Planctellipticum variicoloris: one gene and its partner. The protein of the gene in region 2 interacts with the protein of the main gene of each other region in a pairwise test. Links are inferred from orthologs where the notes say so. Each region holds a gene or a part of one and is shown on either strand. Other genes may lie near its edges.

The links.
Region 1: the proteins of SH412_RS14475 (region 2) and SH412_RS20335 interact in binary tests that used the Escherichia coli proteins (3 or more experiments, as listed by UniProt). The link is inferred for Planctellipticum variicoloris from one-to-one orthologs.

The regions. Positions count from the first base shown.
Region 1 is NZ_CP130886.1:5,225,807-5,237,081, reverse strand. What follows is about bases 8,328-11,275. They hold SH412_RS20335 (glutamate-5-semialdehyde dehydrogenase), read left to right. Parts: upstream 8,328-9,145; coding sequence 9,146-10,405; downstream 10,406-11,275. Other genes in these bases: fliM (flagellar motor switch protein FliM), read left to right, coding at 10,442-11,275; SH412_RS20340 (hypothetical protein), read left to right, coding at 8,328-8,748. In the rest of the region: SH412_RS20385 (DUF1559 domain-containing protein), read right to left, coding at 1-17; SH412_RS20380 (RrF2 family transcriptional regulator), read right to left, coding at 314-784; SH412_RS20375 (SDR family NAD(P)-dependent oxidoreductase), read left to right, coding at 1,126-1,923; SH412_RS20370 (helix-turn-helix domain-containing protein), read left to right, coding at 2,765-3,337; SH412_RS20365 (aldo/keto reductase), read right to left, coding at 3,689-4,672; SH412_RS20360 (DUF6800 family protein), read right to left, coding at 4,772-4,972; SH412_RS20355 (amino acid kinase family protein), read right to left, coding at 5,278-5,901; hisG (ATP phosphoribosyltransferase), read right to left, coding at 6,074-6,952; hisI (phosphoribosyl-AMP cyclohydrolase), read right to left, coding at 7,055-7,438; more of SH412_RS20340, read left to right, coding at 7,801-8,327. UniProt on the Escherichia coli protein: Catalyzes the NADPH-dependent reduction of L-glutamate 5-phosphate into L-glutamate 5-semialdehyde and phosphate. The product spontaneously undergoes cyclization to form 1-pyrroline-5-carboxylate.
Region 2 is NZ_CP130886.1:3,723,752-3,735,078, reverse strand. What follows is about bases 2,594-5,593. They hold SH412_RS14475 (sulfate/molybdate ABC transporter ATP-binding protein), read left to right. Parts: upstream 2,594-3,562; coding sequence 3,563-4,624; downstream 4,625-5,593. Other genes in these bases: SH412_RS14465 (hypothetical protein), read right to left, coding at 5,299-5,593; SH412_RS14470 (RrF2 family transcriptional regulator), read left to right, coding at 4,727-5,191; cysW (sulfate ABC transporter permease subunit CysW), read left to right, coding at 2,649-3,566; cysT (sulfate ABC transporter permease subunit CysT), read left to right, coding at 2,594-2,659. Also shown: SH412_RS14495 (DUF1559 domain-containing protein), read right to left, coding at 1-174; SH412_RS14490 (sulfate ABC transporter substrate-binding protein), read left to right, coding at 736-1,782; more of cysT, read left to right, coding at 1,841-2,593; more of SH412_RS14465, read right to left, coding at 5,594-6,549; SH412_RS14460 (hypothetical protein), read right to left, coding at 6,638-6,892; SH412_RS14455 (IS4 family transposase), read left to right, coding at 7,557-8,858; SH412_RS14450 (DUF1501 domain-containing protein), read right to left, coding at 9,147-10,535; SH412_RS14445 (PSD1 and planctomycete cytochrome C domain-containing protein), read right to left, coding at 10,593-11,327. UniProt on the Escherichia coli protein: Part of the ABC transporter complex CysAWTP involved in sulfate/thiosulfate import. Responsible for energy coupling to the transport system.

The DNA of each region.
Region 1 (11,275 bases), 1.5 Mb from region 2 along the record:
GAACGGGATCTGCGCATGAAGAGTGCCGTCTCAAGCAGATGAACGGATGGGCCGAAGTTTACAGGGCCGTAAGCAATTGCCGTTCCATCTCCGGCGTTCGCAGGCGCATAGGGGATTTCGATAGGAGTGCTGGAATTTGACGCCGCGCGGCCGGCGGGAAAATCACCGGGGCGGCGAGTTTGTCGCCGCGCGGTGTGCGTCTCGCCGGTATCCTGCGACCGCAACTCACGATCTCAGCGGGCGAACCGGCCGGTTGAGGCCGACGCCTCAGCAGCGAATTCCGGGTGCGAAAGCTTCACGGTCGAGATCGTACTCAACCGGGCTCGCCGGCCTGTCCAACGGGACTCGGCGATTCATCGATCGCGGATTCACACAGCGGGATGCTGGCGCCCGGGGCGGCGAGGACTTCGGAGAGTCGCGTATTGGCGAAAGCGCTTTCCACTTCCGCCATGGCGTCGTCGAGCCGGCGGTGTAACGGACAGAGATTCTTCCCGTGCGTCGACAGCCCGAGCGGGCAGGTGTGGATCCGCTGGATCGGCTCGACGGCATTGACGACTTGCAGAATCGTCACCTGGTCGGGAGTGTGAACCAGCGTCATGCCTCCCCCCACGCCGCGCTGAGAATGGACCAGTCCGGCCCGGACCAGGCTCTGCAGCACCTTGGACAGGTAGGCCTTGGGGACGTGGGTCGCTTCGGCGATCTGATCGGTGGTACGTGCTTCGCGAGAACTGGCGGCGAGATGCACCATCGCGCGGAGTGCATATTCGACCGTTTGTGAAAGCATCAGCAGCACACCTTGGCAGACGCAGCCGCACATTGGCGGAGAAGCGGATCGGAAGCTCCAATTTTGGGCCTGATCGGGTTGCAGGTCAATTCGGAATCCTCGATCCAGTCGCCGGGAGAGTCGCTCCGGACCCCGCACAAACTCTCCACAGTCCTTCACTTGCACTCATTTCTCGACCTCCTGCCCGCGGGAGGCATCGTCCCTTTTTTTCCGTCCGGCGAAGCCGTACGATCTTCTGACGTCTTGGATCTCACTCAGGAGAGGGGGCCCCGGAGTGTCTTCCGGCGGCAGCCCGGCCGTGGCCAGGCAGGGCCGAGTCGACCTCTCACGGAATGTCCCGGGTGTGGAAACTGCTCGCTGACCGTTGGGCCCTGGTAACAGGCGCCTCCGCCGGAATCGGAGCGGAGTTCGCCCGCCAGCTTGCTGCGCGAGGAATGCACCTCGTTCTTGTGGCTCGCCGAGCCGAGTTGATGGAAGAGCTGGCCGCGGAACTGCACGCAAAGCACGCCACACGTTGCGAGATCATTGCCGCGGATCTTTCGGCCGCAGGCGAAGTCGAGCGAGTCGTTCAGGAATTGACGAAACGGGGCGTCACCGTCGATCTGCTGGTGAATAATGCCGGTTTCGGCGTCGTCGGGGAGGTCGATCAGGCAGAGGTCCCTCGTCTGCTGGAACTGATCCGGCTCAATATCTCCGCCCTGACCGAACTGACCTATCGACTGCTGCCGGGCATGCTTGCGCGCCAGTTCGGGGCGATTCTGAACGTGGCGTCGCTGTCGGCCTTTCAGCCGGTCGCCTACATGGGGGTGTATGCGGCGAGCAAGGCGTACGTGCTGCATCTGAGCGAAGCGCTCGCCAGCGAAGTCGGAGGGCGGGGCGTCCTGGTCTGCGCAGTCTGTCCCGGCGTGACGCGCACGGCCTTTTTCGATCTGGCAGGGGCTCCGGGCTGGCTGCAGAAGCATTCGTCTCAGACCCCCGAACAGGTTGTCCGCGTCGGGCTCCATGCTCTTGGCCGCGGCCGCTGGGTGATTGTCCCAGGCTGGCGCAATTATTTTCTGACGCTGCTGGTCCGGATCGCTTCCCGTCGGCGGGTGGTGAAAGAATCGATGCGATTCTTCCGGCCGCGCGGCCGGAAGTAGCCGCGGCATATAAAGAGGTCTCCTCGCTCGGGCGAGAGGCGAAGTCCCGCCACGGGAGTTGCAAGCCCGTTTCACGGGATGCGACGCCGTGGTTCATCAAGAATTCCTTGTGGGCGATCATTTTCGGCGGATTGTGCCGGATTTACGGATTCTGACGCCAGGTCCCGATCGGGCCTGAAGATTCTGTCGTACCGATTGGATGCCCTGGGGCGCGCCTGCGGAAAACGCGACCTAGGATTGTGGAAGTGGTGAGGCGGGTTCTCCAGTCCGCTTCCCATCGTTAAAGCTGGCAGCTTTGAGGGACTTTGCGGCTGAAATGCGGGTTTCGGGGCGTTTTCTCCGAGGCTGGCACGGCTCTTCAAAGTGCTCTTGACAAAGACCCTCAAGTCACAGAACCGCGTAGGACGAAAGTAGAGGTCAGACGGTTCGCACCGGTCTGACTTGGAACACGCCCGATAACGGTTTGAACCAGTTCAGCGAGAAACGGCGGCGCACCGTCTGGGGGGCAGGACAACTTCGAGTTTCGTCTCACCATCCAGAACCGGATGCGCGGATTGCGTTCGGTCCTCCCCCAACGGGACATCGGCCACGGATCAGGTCGATCGCTCCCGACGAAGACAAATCCCGACCGTACAGACCCAGGATGCACAAGCCTGTCGTCGGCGCCCGCAGCGCCGCCTACCGGTGGAACGTGTGTCGACGCGTCCGTTTCCCAGAACGGACGTGGCCTTGCAAGCAGACCCGGCAGGCTAGGACAGCCACGCATCGTACGAGGGTGAAGATCCGGAGGGTCGCGACGCCCTTCTGTGTGACACAATTATTGGTGATTGGAGAGCCCGCGATGAGAACGATCTTCACTACTGGCCAAGTAGCAAAGATCTGCAAAGTTGCTCCGCGCACCGTCAGCAAATGGTTTGACTCCGGACGGCTGCGTGGTTACCGAATCCCCGGATCGCAGGACCGTCGCATCCCGCGCGAACACCTGATCCGGTTCCTGAAGGAGCATGGTATGCCCCTTGGGGAACTTGAGGATGAGGCCATGGGCAAGTTGCTGCTGGTCGGCGTCGAGTCTACGGTGCGCCTTGCGCTCACCGAACTGATGCCGCCCGAAGACTACAAAACCGAGTTCGCCGGGAGCGGCTTTGAAGCCGGCATCCAGGCCGAATCGCTGCACCCCGATTGCGTGGTGATCGATTTCGGCATGGGCCGTCACGAAGCGACCCTGATCGCCCAGAACCTCCGCAAGAACAACGACTACGCGGATGCCGTTCTGGTCGCGCTGCTCAACGACGAAGATACCGCCAGCGGTATCGATCGTTCGATCTTCAACGAGACGTTCCGGAAGCCTTTCGACGCAGCCCTGCTCGCCGAACGCATCCGGACCCTCGTCGGTCGGAAAAAGCAGCTCGTCTGAGCAAAACTCTCACGGACCGGCCGATTGCGGCGCCCGCAGGGACTGCAGGCTCCGTATCTCATTCCCGGACTGTGCGAAATGCCGAGAGGCGTCCAAGATGGACGCCTCTTCGCTTTTTGATTCGTCCTCAATCGGCGGAACCGGTTGGGATTTCATCGTGCGGCGGGTGACCGGCGTCAGATTCGCGGCTTCCCGGACGTCGAAGTTGCCGACCCAGCCGCTCCAACGCATCCCTCAATGAGACACTTCCGGCTCACGAGGGTTCGCGCGGGGGCGTCCCGGCAACTGGTACTTCGGCTTCCGCCAATTGCTGAGACGTAGACTGCGCAAATCGGCCGGCGGGAGACAACTCTACCGGACCGCCGGGCGGGAAGCGACCGGGCCGCGCGCGGCAATGGCGGCGTCGATGGCGGCGATCTCGGCGGGCGACAACATCCAGTTCATTGCCGCCGCGTTGTCACGGATCTGATCCGGACGCTTGGCGCCGCAGAGCGCCACCGTGATCCCCGGGCGCTGAATGGTCCAGTTCACCACGACCTGAGCCACCGAGACATTTCTTGCGGCGGCGATGGGTCGCAGGCGGTCGAGGAAATCCTGGTTCTTCTCCCACTCGTCGCCCTGAAACATCGGGTACTTCCGACGTCCGTCGCGCGCGTCGAACTGAAAATCTCGCGGCAGTTTACCGGCGAGCAGCCCCTTCATCAGCGGCCAGTAGACCATCGTCGAGACGTCGTTGTCGATGCACCAGGGGAGCTGGGCGGTTTCGATTTCGCGCTGCAGCATGTTGTAGTGCGGCTGGAAGGCGCTGATCGGGCACTCTGCGTGGAACTCCCGGAGCTGCTCCAGGGAAAAATTCGAAACGCCGACGCTGCGAATCTTGCCCGCGTCCAGCAGCGTGCGGAAGGCTCCGGCAGACTCGGCCACTGGAACGCTCGGATCGGGTCCGTGCAGATAGTGCAGATCGATGACGTCGACGCCGAGCCGCGCGAGGCTTTCGTCGCACTGTCGCAGCAGCGTCGCCGGCCGGCCGTCGCGGACCTGCTTCCTTTCCTCGTTCCAGGCGATGCCACCCTTGGTGGCGATGACGACCTGGTCGCGCAGGGGGCGGAGCACGCGGCCGACCAGGCGTTCGCTTTCGCCGTCGTAGCCGTAGCAGTAGGCCGTGTCGAAGAAGTTGATTCCCGCCTCGACGGCCGCCGCCACGGTGGCGAGGCTGTCCGCCTCGGTAACGTCGATGCTGGTAATGCCGGCGATCGGCCAGCAGCCCATCGCGACCGGCGTGACTCCGAGGTCGGTCCGTCCGATTCGACGGCGTGGAAAAACGCTGCCTGTCATAACCCGGCACCTCCGAAACGCCGCCCCGAAAAACGATCGAGCCCACCGGCGCAACCGCCGACGGGCTCTTCTGAAATCTGCGTTCGCGAAACCGCGAAACTACTTCGCCTTCTGGGCGTCCTTCAGCTCGGCGGCGCGCTCTTCCAGGTTGAAGAACGGGCTCATCCGGCGGACCTTCGCCGCGATCACTTCCTTGTCCGCATGGCTGGTGGCCTTTGCGTACCGGGCGGTGAACTTCTTCAACTGAACTTTGCGCTTCCGGCTGCGAGCAAGCTCGCGATCGCGTTCGATACGGGGCATAGCTGAATTCTTGTCCGAAACCGATGAATGGAGAACTGGCTGAGACTAACGCAGCTTCTTATGGCAAGTCTTGCAACGAATGCGGAAGCCAACCAGCTTCCCGCACTTCTCGCACCGCCGAGCCTTGCGAGCCTTCACCAACTTTGTACGCGGCCGAAGAACCATAACTGACCTCAACTCACACGAAAAACCGGCCCGTGCAGCGGGTCCGGTGGAACGGGGAAGTTTAACGGCTGCCCGGCCGACCTGCAAGCAACTCGCCCGCGTCGTTTTGCCGGCGGAGCTCGCTCGCGGGAAGTTGGCGATCAGTCACCCCGGACAGGAACTCCAAGATCTAGCCAGGGAACGACTTCCGACGAAGCGAGCTGCAGCGAAAGCCACGCCACGCGGGGCAACTGGCCGGCAATTCCCGGAAAGTACGGATCGATCAGTTCCGACTGGCTGGCAGCCGTCAGCCGCTGACCCAGCGGGGCAAGGGGGACCTTCACGAGGACCAGTTCCTCGGCGGGCCAGCGCAGCGCAGTCCACGCCGCCAGAGAATCGCTGGTGACGTCCCAGTTGTGGGGCGGCGCGTCGTCCAGCCCCGCTTCTTCCCTCCGGAGAAACGGTTCGGGATCAAGGATGGCCCGCTGTCCGTCTCGCCAGGCCGCATGCGCCTCGTCGCGGTCGGCGACCAGACGTGTCCTCGGCAAAACGGCCGCCCAGAAGCGGGCTGTCAGTCCGAGAGCCGCGATCGCCAGCCAGTGAGAAGTCTCTTCCGTCAGCCCGTGGTCCAGATGCCACTTCCGGACAAGATCGGCCGCCGGCCCGCCCCCAGGAAAGAGCAGGCAGTCGCGAGAATCCATCGTCGACAGCCACCGACGGACGCGGTCGATGCCGCCGGGAAATGTCAGCCCGCTCCCGCCGAGTTTGATGATCGTCGTTGGCATCGGCGCGCTCAGATGGCGACGTCAGGTCGCAAATCACGCCCGTCGGCGAACTCAGGGCGTGCCCCCAATCACTCTTTCCATCGCCGCCGAATCCGGCATCCACGACTCACCCGTCTCTGAGTCGGCAGCGTCGCCGCCCCCGGCGGCTCGGCAGAAGTGCCGCCCGTGGCGATCAGTCGATAATCTTATTGATTGCGTATTCGACGATGCCGCAGGCGCCGGCGATTTTGAGTTTCGGGATAATCGTGCGGACCTGGGCTTCGTCGAGGATGGTGTTGACGTCGACCCAGTCGGGATCGGACAGTCCCGAGACCGTTGGCTTCTGCAGGGCGGGAAGAGTCGCCAGGACGGCCTGCAGGTCTTTCCGGTGGACGTTCATCATCAGGCCGACCTTGCCTTCGGCGGCGAGGCACGAGCGGAGCATCAGCGAGATGTTCTCCAGTTTGGCTCGCTTGGCTTCGCTCTTCCAGGAGTCCTGATTCGCAATGAAGCGAGTCGTGCTCTGCAGGACTTCTTCGACGATCCGGAGGTCATTGGCCCGCAGCGAGCTGCCGGTCTCGGTGACTTCCACGATGGCGTCGGCCAGCCGCGGCGGTTTGACTTCCGTAGCGCCCCAGGAGAACTCGACCGTGGCGTTGACGCCGTGTTTCGCGAGATAGCGCTTCGTCAGACCGACCGCTTCGGTCGCGATCCGTTTCCCTTCAAGATCCTTGACGGACTTGACCGGGGAGTCGTTGGGGACGCAGAGGACCCAGCGGACCGGCCGCCGGCTGACCTTGGAGAAGACCATCTCGCAGATTTCGTGGACGTCGGCTTCGGATTCCAGGACCCAGTCGTGCCCGGTGATCCCGGCGTCCAGGATCCCCTGTTCGACATAGCGGGCCATTTCCTGGGCGCGGATCAGCAGGCACTCGATTTCGGGGTCGTCGATTTCGGGGTAGTACGACCGCGACGGGAACTTGATCGTGTACCCCGCCTTCTTGAACAGCTCCGCGGTCGCTTCCTGCAGACTGCCGGCGGGAATTCCCAGCTTGATCAACTTGTCGCTCATTCGAATGTGGTCCGTGGTCAGTAGTCTGTGGTCAGTGGCCGGAACCGTGACCCGGGTGTCTTTCCCTTGTCTGGCTCTCGACTCTCGTCTCTCGACACTCGGCTATTTCTTGTAAACCGCCTTGGGATCGAAGACCCGGTCCCCTTGCACGGTGACGGCGCCGGATTGAGGGTCGATCTGGCGGAAGAAGCAGCTTCGATATCCTTCGTGGCAGGCGGCGCCGCCGATCTGGTGGACTTTGACCAGCAGCGTGTCGGCGTCGCAGTCGAAGTAAATCGCCTTCAGTTCCTGGACGTTGCCGCTTTCTTCACCCTTGCGCCAGAGCTTCTGTCGACTTCGGCTGAAGTAGACGACGCGTCCGGTCCGGAGCGTCTCTTCGTACGCTTCGCGATTCATGTAGGCGAGCATTAGGACATCGCCGTTACCGGCGTCCTGGGCGATCACAGGGATCAGGTCACACTTTGAAAAGTCAGGTCCGTCAGCCACGCGTCCGTCCGGTCTTTAAGCCATTGGTGGGGGAGTTCTGGTTTCCGGTTCCCGGACACGTCAACGATGCCAATGGCTCGCGGCCGGGCCGGAAAAGCCCTCAGAATACCGTGCCCCGGCTGCGCTCGCCAACCGACGCGTACCAACGGCACCTGTTTGAGGCGGCTTTCCGTCAAAGCGTCCGGTTCGTCTCGAAAATCTTGCCCGACGCGCAGGCGCTGCGTACAAACTCGTACAGCCGGACTTCACAAAATGAGCTAACCTGCACTTGTGGCTCAGGTTCGTGCGAGGTAGCCTGGAAGATATCAACGAACGCCTGCGCGTGAGAGGGCTCTCCGCGGACCAGGGACAGGGACGCTATCATGAGGTTGTGGCGACTGCTGGCTGTGATAATCGCGGGAATTCTCGCGGGCTCTGCGTCTGAAACGCTTGCCGGTGACGAACTTGGTTCGTGGGAAGACATTCGAGTCTCTCCCGTCGAAGTTCGCGTCTATCCGATTCTGGACCTGGTAACGGCCCCCGGCACCCACCAGCGGGTGGTGATCGCGGACGGCGGATCGTCAGGGCGGGTTGCGATGGCTCGTCCGGATGCCAGTCCGGTTCTGGAGGATCTCCGCAAGTCCACGGATCGTCGCTACTGGTCCGAGCATGGCGGTCCGGGAGTCGTGCAGTTTCATGAAGACACCTTTTCTTTGATCGTAACGACGTCTTCTGACGGCCATGCCGCAGTTGCCGGCAGCCTCGCGGCTCAACGCCAGCGGCGTCCGCCGAGCGTGCGGGTCTCTGTCCGTCGGTTTGGAGGCTTAGGAAGTACGCTACCCGAGGCCCTGAAGCTGCTGCTGGACCCGACGGGGAGCGGTCGGCTGCTGCCGGAGCAGGTTGAGCGGCTCCAGAGTTTGCTCCGCGATCAAACCTTCGCCATTGAAGAAACGGCGCCGCCGATGGTTCTGGTGGACCGCAGCGCCGGGGAAGTTCATTGGGAGCGGACAACGGCTCATCCGATGTCGGTCGGGGTCGCGGTGGGTGTTTCCCCGGATCGTCGGCAACTCACCGTTCCGGTGGAAGTTGGCGGAAATGCCCAGCGGATGGCCAGCCAGCTCCCGCAACCGGAGTGGGTCAACGCTCCGCTGGCTGACGGGGGAGCGTGGCTGCTGGACCTGAACCGGCCGGGTCGCGAACCGCGACTCCCGATGTTAGTCCTTGTTCAGACACAGGTTGTGGCGGATCAGCAGAGCCTGGCGCAGTCGCTCAACACGACGATCATTCCTCCCCCGCCTCCCGCCGATGCCTTTCCCGGCGCTGACGAATAGTGCTTTGTCACAACCAGGATTTCGGGAAGAGGGACTCGCGAACAGGGAGTCGAGAATCGCCAGTATGTGCCGAGCAGCGATTTTCTCTGCGCCATTCCCGATTCGCTCAGTTGATGACCCTGATCTTCCGGTGTGACAGAGCGCCAGGCGTCGGATTGCCGCCCGGCGCTGCATTCCGTCGAAAATCCATCGCCGCCGAACGGGATCTCCACGCAGAATCCCATTTCCAAGTCGGCAGCGGGGCCGCCCCCGGCGGCCGGTCTGGGTTGACACAAGTTGTGAATTGGTCGATATTTCGCGGGGTTTGGCCCCTGCGAAACATTGCGCTGTGGGTGAACCTGTAAAGGGCGGTTGGGCTCTGCTCGAGCACCCTCCCCGCAATGGTGAAGTAGCTACGATGTCCGACTGGCAGCAGTACGCCCGTACCCTGGGCGACAAGGCACGATGCGCAGCGCGAGTCCTCGCGACCGTAACCGGTGCGCAGAAGCGGGTATGGCTGGAGCATGCGGCCGACCAGCTCGTTGTTCGCGCCGGCGAGATTGTGGCGGAGAACTCCAAGGATCTAGCGCGCGCTCCCGAGTACGGCTTGTCGTCGGCCGCCGTTGACCGATTGACACTGAGTCGACCGCGCGTGGAAGGGATGGCTGCCGCGCTCCGCGAAGTTCTGCTCCTGCCGGATCCCGTCGGACAGGTGCTCGATGGCGAGATTCGCCCGAACGGACTGTCGGTCTCTCGCATCCGTGTCCCGCTGGGGGTGGTGTTCTTCATTTACGAGAGCCGGCCCAACGTCACTGTTGATGCCGCGGCGTTGTGCGTGAAGAGCGGCAATGCCGTCATCCTGCGCGGAGGCAAAGAAGCCCTGCACAGCAATCTGGCGCTGTACCGCGTGTTGAGCGACTCGCTTGCAGCGGTCGGACTGCCGGCTGACGCCGTGCAACTCGTCAATACGGCCGATCGCGAAGTTGTCGGCGAACTGCTGAAATTGAGCGACAAAATCGACGTGACGATTCCCCGCGGCGGCAAGTCGCTGATTGAACGCGTCGCCGCGGAAGCCCGGATGCCGGTGATTAAACACTTCGACGGCGTGTGCCACGTTTACGTCGACGCATCCGCCGATGTCGAGATGGCCGTCGGAATTCTCCGCAATTCCAAGTGCCAGCGTCCCGGCGTCTGCAACGCCGCGGAGTGCGTCCTGGTGCACCGCGAGATCGCGGATCGCTTCTGGGCCGTTGCCGGGCCGATGTTGAAGGGAGAGAACGTCGAAGTCCGCGGTTGCCCGGAAACCGTCCGTCGGTTTCCGTCGGCTCGAGCGGCGACCGAGGCCGACTATCGGACCGAGTACCTGGATCTGGTTCTCTCTGCCAAGGTTGTGGACAGTCTTGAGGCCGCAATGCAGCACATTGAGGAATATGGCTCGCATCATACCGAGTCGATCGTCACCAATTCTCAGTCGGCGACAGAGCGCTTCCTTGCGGCGGTCGATTCTGCGGCAGTCATCGTCAACGCAAGCACACGGTTCAATGACGGAGGCGAATTGGGTCTCGGGGCGGAGATCGGGATCAGTACGGATAAGTTTCACGCCCGCGGACCGTGCGGTCTGCGGGAGCTGACGAGCTATAAATGGATCGTACGCGGCAGCGGTCAGGTGCGGGAATAGCGACCGCAGTCAATCGCGTGACAGGAGACCCCAGGGATGGGCGACGTCCTGAGTCAGTCCGAAGTCGAGTCGCTGCTGGCAGCGCTTGATCCTCATACCTCGCAGGGACCCTCTGCGAAGCCGCAGCGTCGCGTCGATTCCAATATCCAGCTCAGCCTTTACGATTTCAAACGTCCGGAACGTGTCAGCAAGGAGCAGATGCGGGCCTTTCAGGCCCTGCACGAAGGATTCAGTCGCGAGTTCGGCGCGGCTCTCAGCGGCATGCTGCGCGCCATCGTCGAAGTCAAACTGATCAGCGTCGACCAGCTCACGTACAGCGAGTTCGTGTTCAGCCTGGAAAACCCGACCTGCTTCAATCTGCTGCAGGCGGACGAACTCGACGGCCATCTGATCCTCGATCTCAACCCCTCGATCATTTTTCCGATCATCGACCGGTTGCTGGGGGGCGGAAAGCAGTCCGCCAGTTACGACTTTCCAAACCGACCGCTGACGGAAATCGAGCTGCAGCTCGTTTCGCGGATCACCACGCTCGCCATTCAGGGACTGGAGAACGCCTGGGCGAACGTGGCGAAATTGAAGCTCCGCGTCAGCCAGGTCGAAAGTAATCCGCAGCTCGTGCAGATCGTTCCGCCGAACGAAGTCGTCGTCCTCGTCAGCTTTGAAATCAGCATGGGCGAGTCTCGCGGGATCATGAATCTCTGCATTCCGTTCAATACGATCGAGCCTCTGTCGGGCAAGCTGTCGACCGATTCCTGGTCGGCCTATACCCGTAAGCAGCTCGACCCTCGCCAGAAACTGAATCTCGAAACCGGCCTGGCCCGCGCCGCCGTGCGGCTCGTCATCCACCTCGCGGGAACAAAGATCTCGACG
Region 2 (11,327 bases):
CTTGAGATTGTTACGGCATTGCGTGCGCCGCGCAGCTTCGCGGGCCTGCTGGACGGCGGGGAGGAGCAGCGCGATCAGGATCGCGATGATGGCGATCACGACGAGCAGCTCGATCAGGGTGAAGGCCGCCCGCAGCGGGCTCGGCTTCATCGGCGGGACAGACAGTTTCTTCACGGCGGATCTCCGAATCTTCTCGGTTGTGGTTGATGCACGAAAGCTGGCGGATGTCGAGGGGGAGGGAGGGGCTCAGCGACAACACAGCATGGTTTTCCCTTTCCGGCGATGGCCCTGATTTGACGGCCGGTGCGGCATTCCGAGTTTGCGGGTTGCAGGCGTCATTCCGATGGCAATGAAATCGACAATTCGATCACCAATTGAGTCGGGATTGTATTTGTGATCGCCGGATTGTCAAGAGTCCGCACTGAAGCAGTCGGAGATTTTTCCAGGCCAACCCAAACCGCCGCCACGCGAAATCCCATCTACGATTCATCCGGCTCAGTCCATTGCGCAATGTGCCTCAAATGTCTGTCACAAAACGATTAACGAAGAATTTCGTCAGGGATTCCTCCGTGCTTTGCGTTGTCGGGAGGCAGATTCCGCCGGTTATGGTTGCATCCGCCATTGCTCTCCGACAAACTACCACCAATAAAGTCATGGAATTATCGTGGGGTTGGCCGAACGGTCGATCTCTCTTCGCCGTGACATCTGTTTCCAGCCCGAAGTGATGGTGGCCCAATGCCCGCTCCCGAACGTTCGCTGACGCTGTTCTTCGCCCTGCTGCTGCTGCTGGCCGGTTGCAGTGGCCCAAGCCCGGAAAAGGCGGCCGGGGCGCCCGCCAGGCTCGAACTGCTCAACGTCTCTTACGATCCCACCCGGGAGCTCTGGCGGGATCTCAACGAGGCCTTCGTCCCGCTGTACAAAGCGGAGACCGGGGTGGACCTGGAGATCAAGCAGTCGCACGCCGCGTCGGGGAGTCAGGCCCGGGCCATTATCGACGGCCTGGAAGCCGATGTGGCGACGCTGTCGCTCTGGCCCGATACCGACGCCCTCCGCAAGCAGGGACTGCTCCGTGAAGGCTGGGACGACGGGCTGCCGAACCGCTCGCTCCCCTATACCTCCACCGTGGTGTTTGTGGTCCGCAAGGGAAACCCCAAGGCGATCAAGGACTGGGGCGACCTGGTTCGGCCCGGCACCGAGATCATCACCCCCAATCCCAAGACGTCCGGCAACGGCCGATTGAGCCTGCTGGCCGCCTGGGGTAGCGTCGTCCTGCGGGGCGGTTCCGAAGCGGATGCGCGGGAACTGCTCCGCAAACTCTACCTGCAGGTGCCGGTCCTCGACACCGGCGCCCGCGGGGCGACGACGACGTTCGCCCAGAAAGGGATCGGCGACGTCCATCTGGCGATGGAGAGCGAAGCCTACCTCGAAGTCCAGGAGTCGAAGGGCGCCGTCGAAATCGTTTATCCCTCGATCAGCATTCTGCACGAACCTCACATGACGGTCGTCGACAAGGTTGTCGATCAGAAGGGGACGCGGAACGCCGCCGAAGCCTATCTGAAGTTCCTCTACACGCCCGCCGGTCAGGAAATCATCGCGAAGCATTTCTTTCGGCCGACCGACCCGGACATCCTGGCGAAGCACGCCGGGCAGTTCCCGACGATCGAACTGTTTCCGCTGTCGAAGATCTCCGGAAGCTGGGACGAAGCGCAGAAGACGTTCTTCGCCGAAGGCGGAATCTTCGATCAGATTTACCACCCGGCCAGCCGCGGGGCCGACAAATAGCCCGCGGCCGTGAGCGACAACGCAGCGGCTGACGACGGTCTGACAAGGGGTGGAGAACATGGCGGCACGGCGGATTCTGCCGGGATTTCGACTGAGCGTGAGCTGGACGGTGCTGTATCTGGCGGCGCTGGTCCTCGTACCGCTCGCAGCGTGCGTTCTGAAGGCGAGTTCGCTGACGGCGGCGGAGTTCTTCCGGGCGGTCTGGACCGACCGGGCGCAGGCGGCCTACTGGCTGACGCTCCGCACGTCGCTGGCGGCCTCGGTCATCGACTGCTGGCTGGGGCTGCTGCTGGCCTGGGTGCTGGTGCGGTACGAGTTCCCGCTGAAGTCGGTCTTCGACGCCTTGGTCGATCTCCCCTTCGCCCTGCCGACGGCCGTGGCGGGGCTGGTCTACTCGAATCTGTACGTCGAAAAAGGTTGGCTGGGGCAGTTTCTGGTCCCGCTGGGGATCAAGGGGGCCTACTCCGAGCTGGCGATCGTGCTGGTGCTGTCGTTCATCGGCCTGCCGTTCGTCGTCCGGACGGTGCAACCGGTCCTCGAAAGCCTGGATGCCGAGGTCGAAGACGCCGCGGCGTGCCTCGGGGCTTCGCGCTGGTTCACCTTTCGCCGGGTGATTCTGCCGCCGCTCTATCCGGCTTTGTTGACGGGCTTCGCGCTGACGTTCGCGCGGGCGCTGGGGGAGTACGGGTCGGTGGTCTTCGTCTCGGGCAACATGCCCTTCAAGACCGAGATCGCTCCGGTGCTGATCGTCTCCCGGCTCGAAGAATTCGCCTACGCCGAAGCGACGGCGATCGCCGTGGTGCTGCTGGTGGCGTCGTTCGCGATGCTGGCCGTGATCAACTTGCTGGAACGGAGGGTGTCGCGCTATGGCGCTTAAACCGGGCGGGCTGGTCGCAGCGGCGGGGCACGCCACCGGCCGGCGGTCTCAGGAAGATCCGTGGTGGCTCCGCTGGACGCTGATCGCGCTGGCGATCGGCACGCTGGGGCTGCTGGTGGTGATCCCCGTGGCCAATGTGTTTTACGAGGCCTTCGCCGCGGGGGCCGGGACTTACTGGAAGAACCTGACCGCCGACAAAGACACGCGGCACGCCATCTGGTTGACGCTGCTGGTCGCTCCGGCCGCTGTGGTGATGAATGTGATCTTCGGCCTGGCGGCGGCCTGGGCGATCGCGCGGTTCCGCTTCGCGGGACGGACGCTGCTGACGACGCTGATCGATCTGCCGTTTGCGATTTCGCCGATCGTGGCGGGGCTGATGTTCATGCTGCTGTTCGGCCGCCAGGGCTATCTCGGTCCGTGGCTGAAGGATCACGGCATTCAGCTCATCTTCTCGCTGCCGGGGCTGATTCTTGTCACGGCTTTTGTGACGCTGCCCTTCGTGGCGCGGGAATTGATCCCCGTCATGGAGGCCCAGGGATCCGACGAAGAAGTCGCGGCGATCAGTCTGGGGGCCAACGGCTGGCAGATGTTCTGGCGAGTGACGCTCCCCAACATCAAGTGGGGCCTGTTCTACGGCATCATCCTCTGCAACGCGCGGGCGATGGGAGAATTCGGTGCGGTGTACGTAGTCTCCGGGCACATCGCCGGTCAGACCGACACCATGCCGCTGCGGGTCGAAAAACTGTTCCAGGAATACAACAACCCGGGATCGTACGCGGTCGCATCGCTGCTGACGTTGCTGGCGCTGGCCACGCTGACATTCAAACTCGTGCTGGAACGCCTGGCCCGCCAGGATCTGGCCAGCCGGGCCGACGAACAGGCCGCGGCCGAAGAGGAGTCCGTATGAGTATCGCCGTCCGAAATCTGAATAAGACCTACGGTTCCTTCACCGCGCTGAGCGACGTCAGCCTGGACGTTCCCGGCGGCGAACTGCTGGCGCTGCTGGGGCCTTCCGGATCGGGCAAGACGACGCTGCTGCGGATCATTGCCGGCCTGGAAACCGCCGACAGCGGCACGATCGGCTATGCCGACGAAGACGTGACGCATGCGGCGGCGCGCGATCGGCAGGTGGGGTTCGTGTTCCAGCACTACGCGCTGTTCCGGCACATGTCGGTTTTCGAGAACGTCGCGTTCGGGATGCGGGTCCGCAAGAAGCCCAAGGACGCGATCGGCAAGCGGGTGCGGGAACTGCTGCACCTGGTCCGCCTGGAAGGCCTCGAACAGCGATACCCGTCGCAGCTATCGGGGGGGCAGCGGCAGCGCGTGGCCCTGGCGCGGGCGCTGGCGGTCGAACCCCGTGTTCTGCTGCTGGACGAGCCGTTCGGCGCCCTCGACGCCAAGGTCCGCCAGGAGCTCCGGCAATGGCTGCGGCAGCTCCACGATGAGATCCATCTGACGACGGTGTTTGTGACTCACGATCAGGAGGAGGCGTTCGAAGTCGCCGACCGCGTGGTCGTGATGCGCGGCGGCCGGATTGAACAGGCCGGCACGCCGCAGGAAGTCTTCGACCATCCCGCCACGCCGTTCGTGATGGATTTTCTCGGAAACGTAAACGTGTTCCACGGTCGCGTCGAAAACGGCATGGCGCTGATGGGCCGGCTGCAGATCGCCTGCCCGGAATACCCGCAAGTGGGCAGCCGGAATGCGACGGCCTACGTCCGTCCGCACGAACTCGATCTCCACCGCCTGCCTGCCGGCACGAACTCGCTGGAGGTCAAGATTCAGCAGATCAACCCGGCCGGCTCAGTTGCCAAGCTGAGGGTCTGGTCGGAGGAGTTCGGCATCGCCCTCAACGTCGACCTCAATCAGGAGCGCTACAGCGATCTCCGACCGTCGATCGGCGAAACGGTGTATGTTTCGCCGCGGCGAATGCGGGTTTTCATGCCCGAGGACTTTGTGATCTGAGCTTCGAAAGCCCTGAACCGGCCGCGGGTTGCGTTCAATGCCGACGTTTCGTTACAACGCATGTTGAGAACGATCTCCAACCGGCTTGATGGGCAATCGGCGATGAAGCTGTCGCGAAAATCGGATTATGCACTGCGGGCTCTGTTTACGCTGGTCGAACGACGGGGGGAAGGGCCGATTTCCATTCGGGAGTTGGCCGAGCTGAACGATGTGCCGCGGCGGTTCCTCGAACAGATCATGCTCGAATTGAAGTCCGTCGGCATCGTCCGGAGCATTCCGGGACGGATCGGCGGGTTCGAACTCGGTCGCCCGCCCGAACAGATTACGATGGGGCAGGTGGTCCGGCACTTCGACGGCCAGCTCGCGCCGATTGCCTGTGTCTCCAGCACGCACTACGAAGCCTGTTCCCAGGAAGGGCACTGCCGCTTCCGCCGCGTGCTGCTCGACATCCGCAACTACACCGCCCGCCGGATGGACGAAGCCACGCTGGCGATCGTCTACGCCACGGCCCCGGTGACCCGCAAAGAAGTCTTCGACGTCGCGTTCACGGGCGGGGATGGGATCTGAAGCGCCGGCCTCGACGCCCCGCGCAAAAACCTGGAGCGTCCTGCCCCGCAACTCGAAACCCCACAGCACTCCTCGTTCCCAGGCTCCGCCTGGGCTGCGCGAAATCGTCAATTGTTGGCGGTCCCGGTTGATCCGGCTTTTGTTCCTGGAAGGACGGGGAGGGCCTGGCGGCGCTGGGCTGTCAGCGACTTGCCTAAGTGGTCGTCGATCCACGCGAGCAGGTCGCGATGCCGCACGGCGTTCAGGGCTTCGCAGATCTTTTCCTCGCTGATCCGCACGACCGACGCGGCCATCCCCAGAATCAGTTTCGTAAAGCCGCCGCGGCTGTGCTGGCCCTGCAAACGCTTGCCCTTGCCGATCAGCGATTCCAGCACTTCGCTGCTGGCCGGCAGACTCTGTCCGGGGAGCACGCCGCTCGACTGCTCGCTCACGAACTCCACCAGCCGCGCCGCCGCACGCTCACCGGCAGGCGTTCGGGCCACCGTCTCCAGTTGCCGGCGCAGCGTCTCGCCGGCGGCGGCGTGGTAGCCCGCCACGCGCAGGAACTCCAGCATGTGGTCCTTGACCGCCTGCAAGTCGTTCCAGTCCACGAGCGCCTCCCGGAAGTCGCGGATCCAGCCGAACTTCTCCTCGAGCCGCGTCAGGTCGAGACCCGCGGGACGTTCGGCCGCGGGCGTGTCGATCAGCCGCAGCATGCGGGCGCCCCAGCCGATCAGCGGCCCCAAGTTCAAGTAACGCCCTTTGACTTTCTGCGTGGGGGGAGCAAGGTGTCCGAGTTCCGTCTGCTTCACCCGTGGCTGCGTCTGCCCGCAGTGTTTGACGAACGCGATCCACCGCGGATCGGCGAGCAGTTCGTGCTTGAGCACGATCGCCGTCTTGTGGGCGATGTCGTGCAGCACCTGCGTCGTCGGGTGCTGTTCGCGGAAACGCTGAGCGCCGCCGAGAAGATCCGAACCCTCGTCGCTGAGGATGGCGGCCGGCACGCCGACCAGCCCGGCCGCAGCCGCGAGCTGCCGCTGGACGATCTCGCCGCTGGATTTTTCGACCGGCTGCAGCGCCAGCAGCGTCAGATCCTGGTGCGTCAGCGGCGCCGTCAGCGCTTTCCACGCCGACAATCGCAGCCCCGCGATGACCAGACACTTCCGCGACCCCAGTTGCAGCGTGTGGTCGACGAGGAACACCCAGTCGGCGGCGAATTCCTTGGGCCGCCGCAACTCGTGCAGTCCCAGCCGCAGCAGCCACGCTTCCGCAGTATTGGCCGCAGGAGCCCCCCGGAACTGGGGCAGGCTGTCCCGCAGCAGTTCGACCACCGCCCGGCAGCCGCGAAAGCTGACCGCTCCGGCCAGACAGAACTGCAACGTCAGGCCGATGGCCGCTGCCGAATACGCATGATGGGCCGGTCGGACGGCGTCCGGGAGGGGGCCAGGGGCTGCGTCGGCGACCCGGTCAGCGCCCGGATTTTAAGGCGGCGATCTCACGTTCCAGGTCCGCCGCGCGGCGTTCGGCCGCGGCGGCCCGCGTGCGCCACATCGCGCGGCTCTTCTCGACGGCGCGGGTCTGGTTCTGCAGGAGCTTGCAGGTTCGCTTCCACTGGCCGGACTTCGCCTTCCACCGATTGCGACTCCGCTCGAAGAACCGCACCAACTTGCCCGCCGGCGACGAATACCGGGCGACGGCTGTTTCGCTGGTTTCGCAGGTCATGACGTTCCTCCTTGAACAAAAAGCCCAGTGGAACAAAAACGCGACGATTCGCCGAGGCCAATTGCCCCTGAAAACGACGGATTTCGCGCAGCCCAGGCTCCGCCTGGGAACGCCTCTTCAGACGCTCCGCGTCCTCTTCGTCTTCCGGCTTCTCCACACGCACCACCTCTTCGCCCTCTCCTCCCCATCCACCATCCACGACCCACCAACCACTTCTTATGTGAATTCCGCGCAACAAACTCGCTATTTATGACGGGGACATAGGAGCATGCGCGTCGGCAGTCCGCTGCCGGCGTTCCGGACGATTCCCGTCAAACCGGGCCTGATCAGGGCCCAGCGACGGACCGTTCGCAAGAACGGTCCGAGGGGCGCACCCCGTGTGCGCACAGCCTCGACGTCGAGCTTTTCCCGTTCACCCGGCCGCAAAACCGGCGAACCTGATCAACGTGACTGAGCCGCCGGGACTTCCACCGGCGCAACATCACCGCCAGACGGACTCCGGCGGGACGGCCGTAAGAAAGCCGGCCCGCCGGAGCCGATCGCGGTACGTACGGCGGACGTCCTCGTCCGCCGCGTAGGGCAGGCTCCCGCCCAATCTCGTTCGGCACGCTTTTTGCGCAGGCCGATTGAGATTGTAGTCTTTCTCCCTGCGGAGGGAGTGGCGATGGCGGAGAAGGGGCTGACGGAGGAGGAGCGGCGGGAGCTGATTGGTCCTTTGGCCGGGACCGTCCTGCTGCGGCGCATCTTTCCGCTGCTGCAACGATTGGCTCCCTGCGGGACAGAACGCGACACCGCTCGCAACCGGCAGCTGTTCTACAGCCAGTATGCCGCGCTCCTCCTGATCGGCTTCTTCAACCCCGTTCTCAAGTCCGCCCGGGCGCTCGTCGCAGCCTCGGGACTGAAAAAGGTCCAACAGCTCGCCGGCGGGCAAAAGGTCTCGGCCGGGGCCTTCTCCGAGGCCTCGTCCGTCTTCGATCCCTCGCTCCTGGAAGGACTCGTTCACGAACTCCGCCGCCAGTTCGCCCGGCATCAGTTCCGCGTGAGCCGCAGCGGTCGGCTGGGACGCCTTCCCAACCCGATCGTCGAACGTCTCGTCGCCGTCGACGGGACCGTGCTGTCGGCCTTGCCGCAGATCGCCGCCCGGCTGGGACGCGGTTCTCAAGGCCAGTGGCGGCTGCACACCCAGCTTCGCATTCACGACCAGAGGGTCGTGGCCTCGACCCTCACCGAGGAGCCGGCCAAAGGGCCGCACTCCGAGCGCGCCGTCACGCTCCAGCAGATCCAGGCCCGCGAACCGCAACCCGCCGGTGCGCCGGGAGACCTTTATATTCTGGACCGGGGCTATCGCTCGGCCGTGGTGTTCAACGAACTGGTCGAAGCCCGCTGCGACTACGTCTGCCGGCTCAATCGCGGGGACGGTCGCGTGGTCGAGGGACCGGTCAACGACGCGAACGGTCATGCGGTTCAACTCCCCGCGCTCACCGAAGCCGATCGCGCCGCGGGGGTCGTGGCGGATGAACTGATCGCGCTGGGCGGCGGCAGCGGAGCCAGTCCCGCAAGAACCAATCACGTCGTGCGGCGGATCACCGTCGAGCCAGTGCCCGGTCGACCAAGTTCGGCAAGGCAGGGGCGGCTTCGCAGCGACCAGACCGGGCGGGAAGGCCTGATCCTGGCCACGACGCTGCTGGATCTCCCGGCCGAACAGGTGGTGCTAATCTATGAATGCCGGTGGCAGATCGAGCTGTTCTTCCGGTTTCTGAAGCAGGTGCTGGGCTGCCAGCAACTGCTCTCGGCGAAGACGCGGGGCGTGGAGATCCAGCTCTACTGTTCGCTGCTCGCCGGGCTGCTCCTGGCCCTGGCGACGGGAGGCAACCTGTCGCGTCGAGCGTATGAAATGGTCTGTCTCTACATGACCGGCTGGGCCGACGACGAAGAACTCCTCGCCGCCTTCCCCCAGCCGCCATAGATTATGCAAGCACCGTGCCGAACGAGATTGGGTGAATGCCTGCCGAATTGCGGCATCCACGGCAGCGTGACACTGCCTTCGCCAGAGTCTTCTCCCGATCCCCCCCCGCAGCCGGATCGACCCCAAGCTCCACCGGCATTCCCTCGTTCCCAGGCTCCGCCCGGGAATGCCTCTTCAGACGCTCCGCGTCCTCTTCTCCTCACTCGCCACGCACCACTCCTCACTCACCACCTCTCCAACTCCCCAAGTGGCCGTCCGAGGGCTCGGGCAAGTCGTGTGGCTGCCAAATTATGCAAAGATCTCCCGGACCACATGGCCGGCAACGTCCGTCAGGCGGAAGTCGCGGCCGGCATAGTTGTACGTGAGCTGCTCGTGGTCCAGGCCCATCAGCGCCAGCAGCGTGGCGTGCAGGTCGGTCGTGTGCATCCGGCCTTCCACCGCGTGCGTGCCGAATTCGTCCGTCGCTCCGTACGAGTAGCCCGGCTTGACACCCGCCCCTGCGAGCCACATCGGATAGCCGGTGATGTTGTGATCGCGGCCGTCCACTCCCTGTGCCGTCGGCAGCCGGCCGAACTCGCTGCCAAACAGGACCAGCGTCTCGTCCAGCAGACCGCGCTGTTCGAGGTCGGCCAGCAGGGCCGCCGTCGGCTGATCGGTCGCGGCTGAGTTCGCGATGAGCCCCTTGTGCAGATTGTTGTGGTGATCCCAGCCGGGCTGACGGATCTCGACGAAGCGGACCCCCGCCTCGCTCAGCCGGCGGGCCATCAGGCACTGCCGGGCAAAGCTCCCCGCCGGTCCCGGTTTGACGCCATAGGCCTCCAGGACTCCCTGCGGTTCCGTGGAGATATCGAGCAGCTCGGGGACTTTGTCCTGCATGCGGAAGGCAAGCTCGTACGACTGGATCACGCCGTCCAGCTCGGTCGGCGCCGCCGGGCTGGCCTGCAGGCCGCGATTGAGATCCTGCAGCAGATCGAGCTGCTTGCGCTGCAGCGAAGCGGCGGTGCTGGGGTTCAGATTCGGGAGCTGACCGAGATCGCTGATCTTCGTCCCCTGGTAGTGGGCCGGCAGGAACGCGCTGCCGTAGTTGATCGCCCCGCCGAAGTTGGGCGACGGGTTCACGGAGATGTAACCCGGCAGATCCTGATTCTCGGTCCCCAGCCCATACAGCAGCCACGCTCCGAGGGACGGCCGGACCAGCGAGGCGTTTGCCGCCCCGGTATGGAGCTGAATCACCGCCTGCGGATGGGCCGGCGTGTCGGTGTGCAGGCCGCGGATGAAGCAGAGCTTGTCGACCTGCTTAGCGACATGCGGATACAACTCCGAGACCCACGCGCCGGTCTCGCCATGCTGCTGGAACTGGAACTTCGAAGCGACCAGTTTTCCGCCGCCAGGACCGGTCTTGCCGTCGCTGGCCTGCAGCGTTGGCTTGTGTTCGAAGGTGTCGACGTGCGACATCGCTCCTTCCATGAACAGGAAGATGATCCGCTTGGCTTTGGCGGGAAACTGTTGCGGCCGGGGGGCCAGCGGGCCGGCGTTGGGACGCGCCCCGGCGCTGGCGGACTTCGCCTGCAGGCCCAGCAGTCCCGAGAGGGCGAGGAAGCCGAAGCCCGCGCTGGAGGTCTGCAGAGCCTGGCGACGCGAAACAAGGCGATCGAAAGCCGTCGGTGCAAATGACATGGTCAGACTCTTTCTGAGTGAAAGCCGGCGAGCGCGGCCGGCGGAATGGGGAGCGTTCTACTGGAGATAGCGGAACTCGGCGGAACCAAACAGGACCTGCACCAGACCGGCCCAGGCGGCCTGTCGAGCGTCGCGGGGGCGAGGTACGTCATCGGCAATCGCGGCCGACGTCTGTTCGACGTCGTCGGGATTCGCCACCGCGGCTGCGCCGCCGTTGGCCGCGGGCGCGGCCGCCAAAGCTTCGGGAGCCGAGGCGTCGGCGGGGGCGGACTCTGCGTTCGTTTCGACTGCGGCCAGAACTTCCCCCGCGGCCTCCTGATAGTCCCCCAGAAAGAAGCGGGCCCGACTCAGCTCGGATGCCGTCGCCGGTCGGCCGAGGATCGTCCGAAACGCCTGTTGCACCCGCCGGTCGTCGTCGAGCGACGCATCCGCCAGCAGCGTGTCCGCCAGCGAGAACGACTGCCGCAGCACGAACGGATCGTTGAGCAGATACAGGGCCTGCGGAGCCACCGTGGTCGTATCCCGCCGGCCCGTGACCATCCCCTGTTCGGCGAAGTCAAAGACTTCCAGCGAGCCCGGAACCAGCGTCCGCAGCAGCGGCAGGTAAATACTCCGCGAGCGGCTAGCCTTGGCGAACGACAGGATACCGGCGGCCTCGGGGCCGTTGTTCCGCAGTTCAATCACTTTCAACTCGCGAGATGGAGACTTCTCCGGGCGGGAGGGGTCGAGCTGGCCCGCCGCGGCGAGCATCCCGTCGCGAATTTCCTCGGCATCCAGCCGCCGGGGAGCATG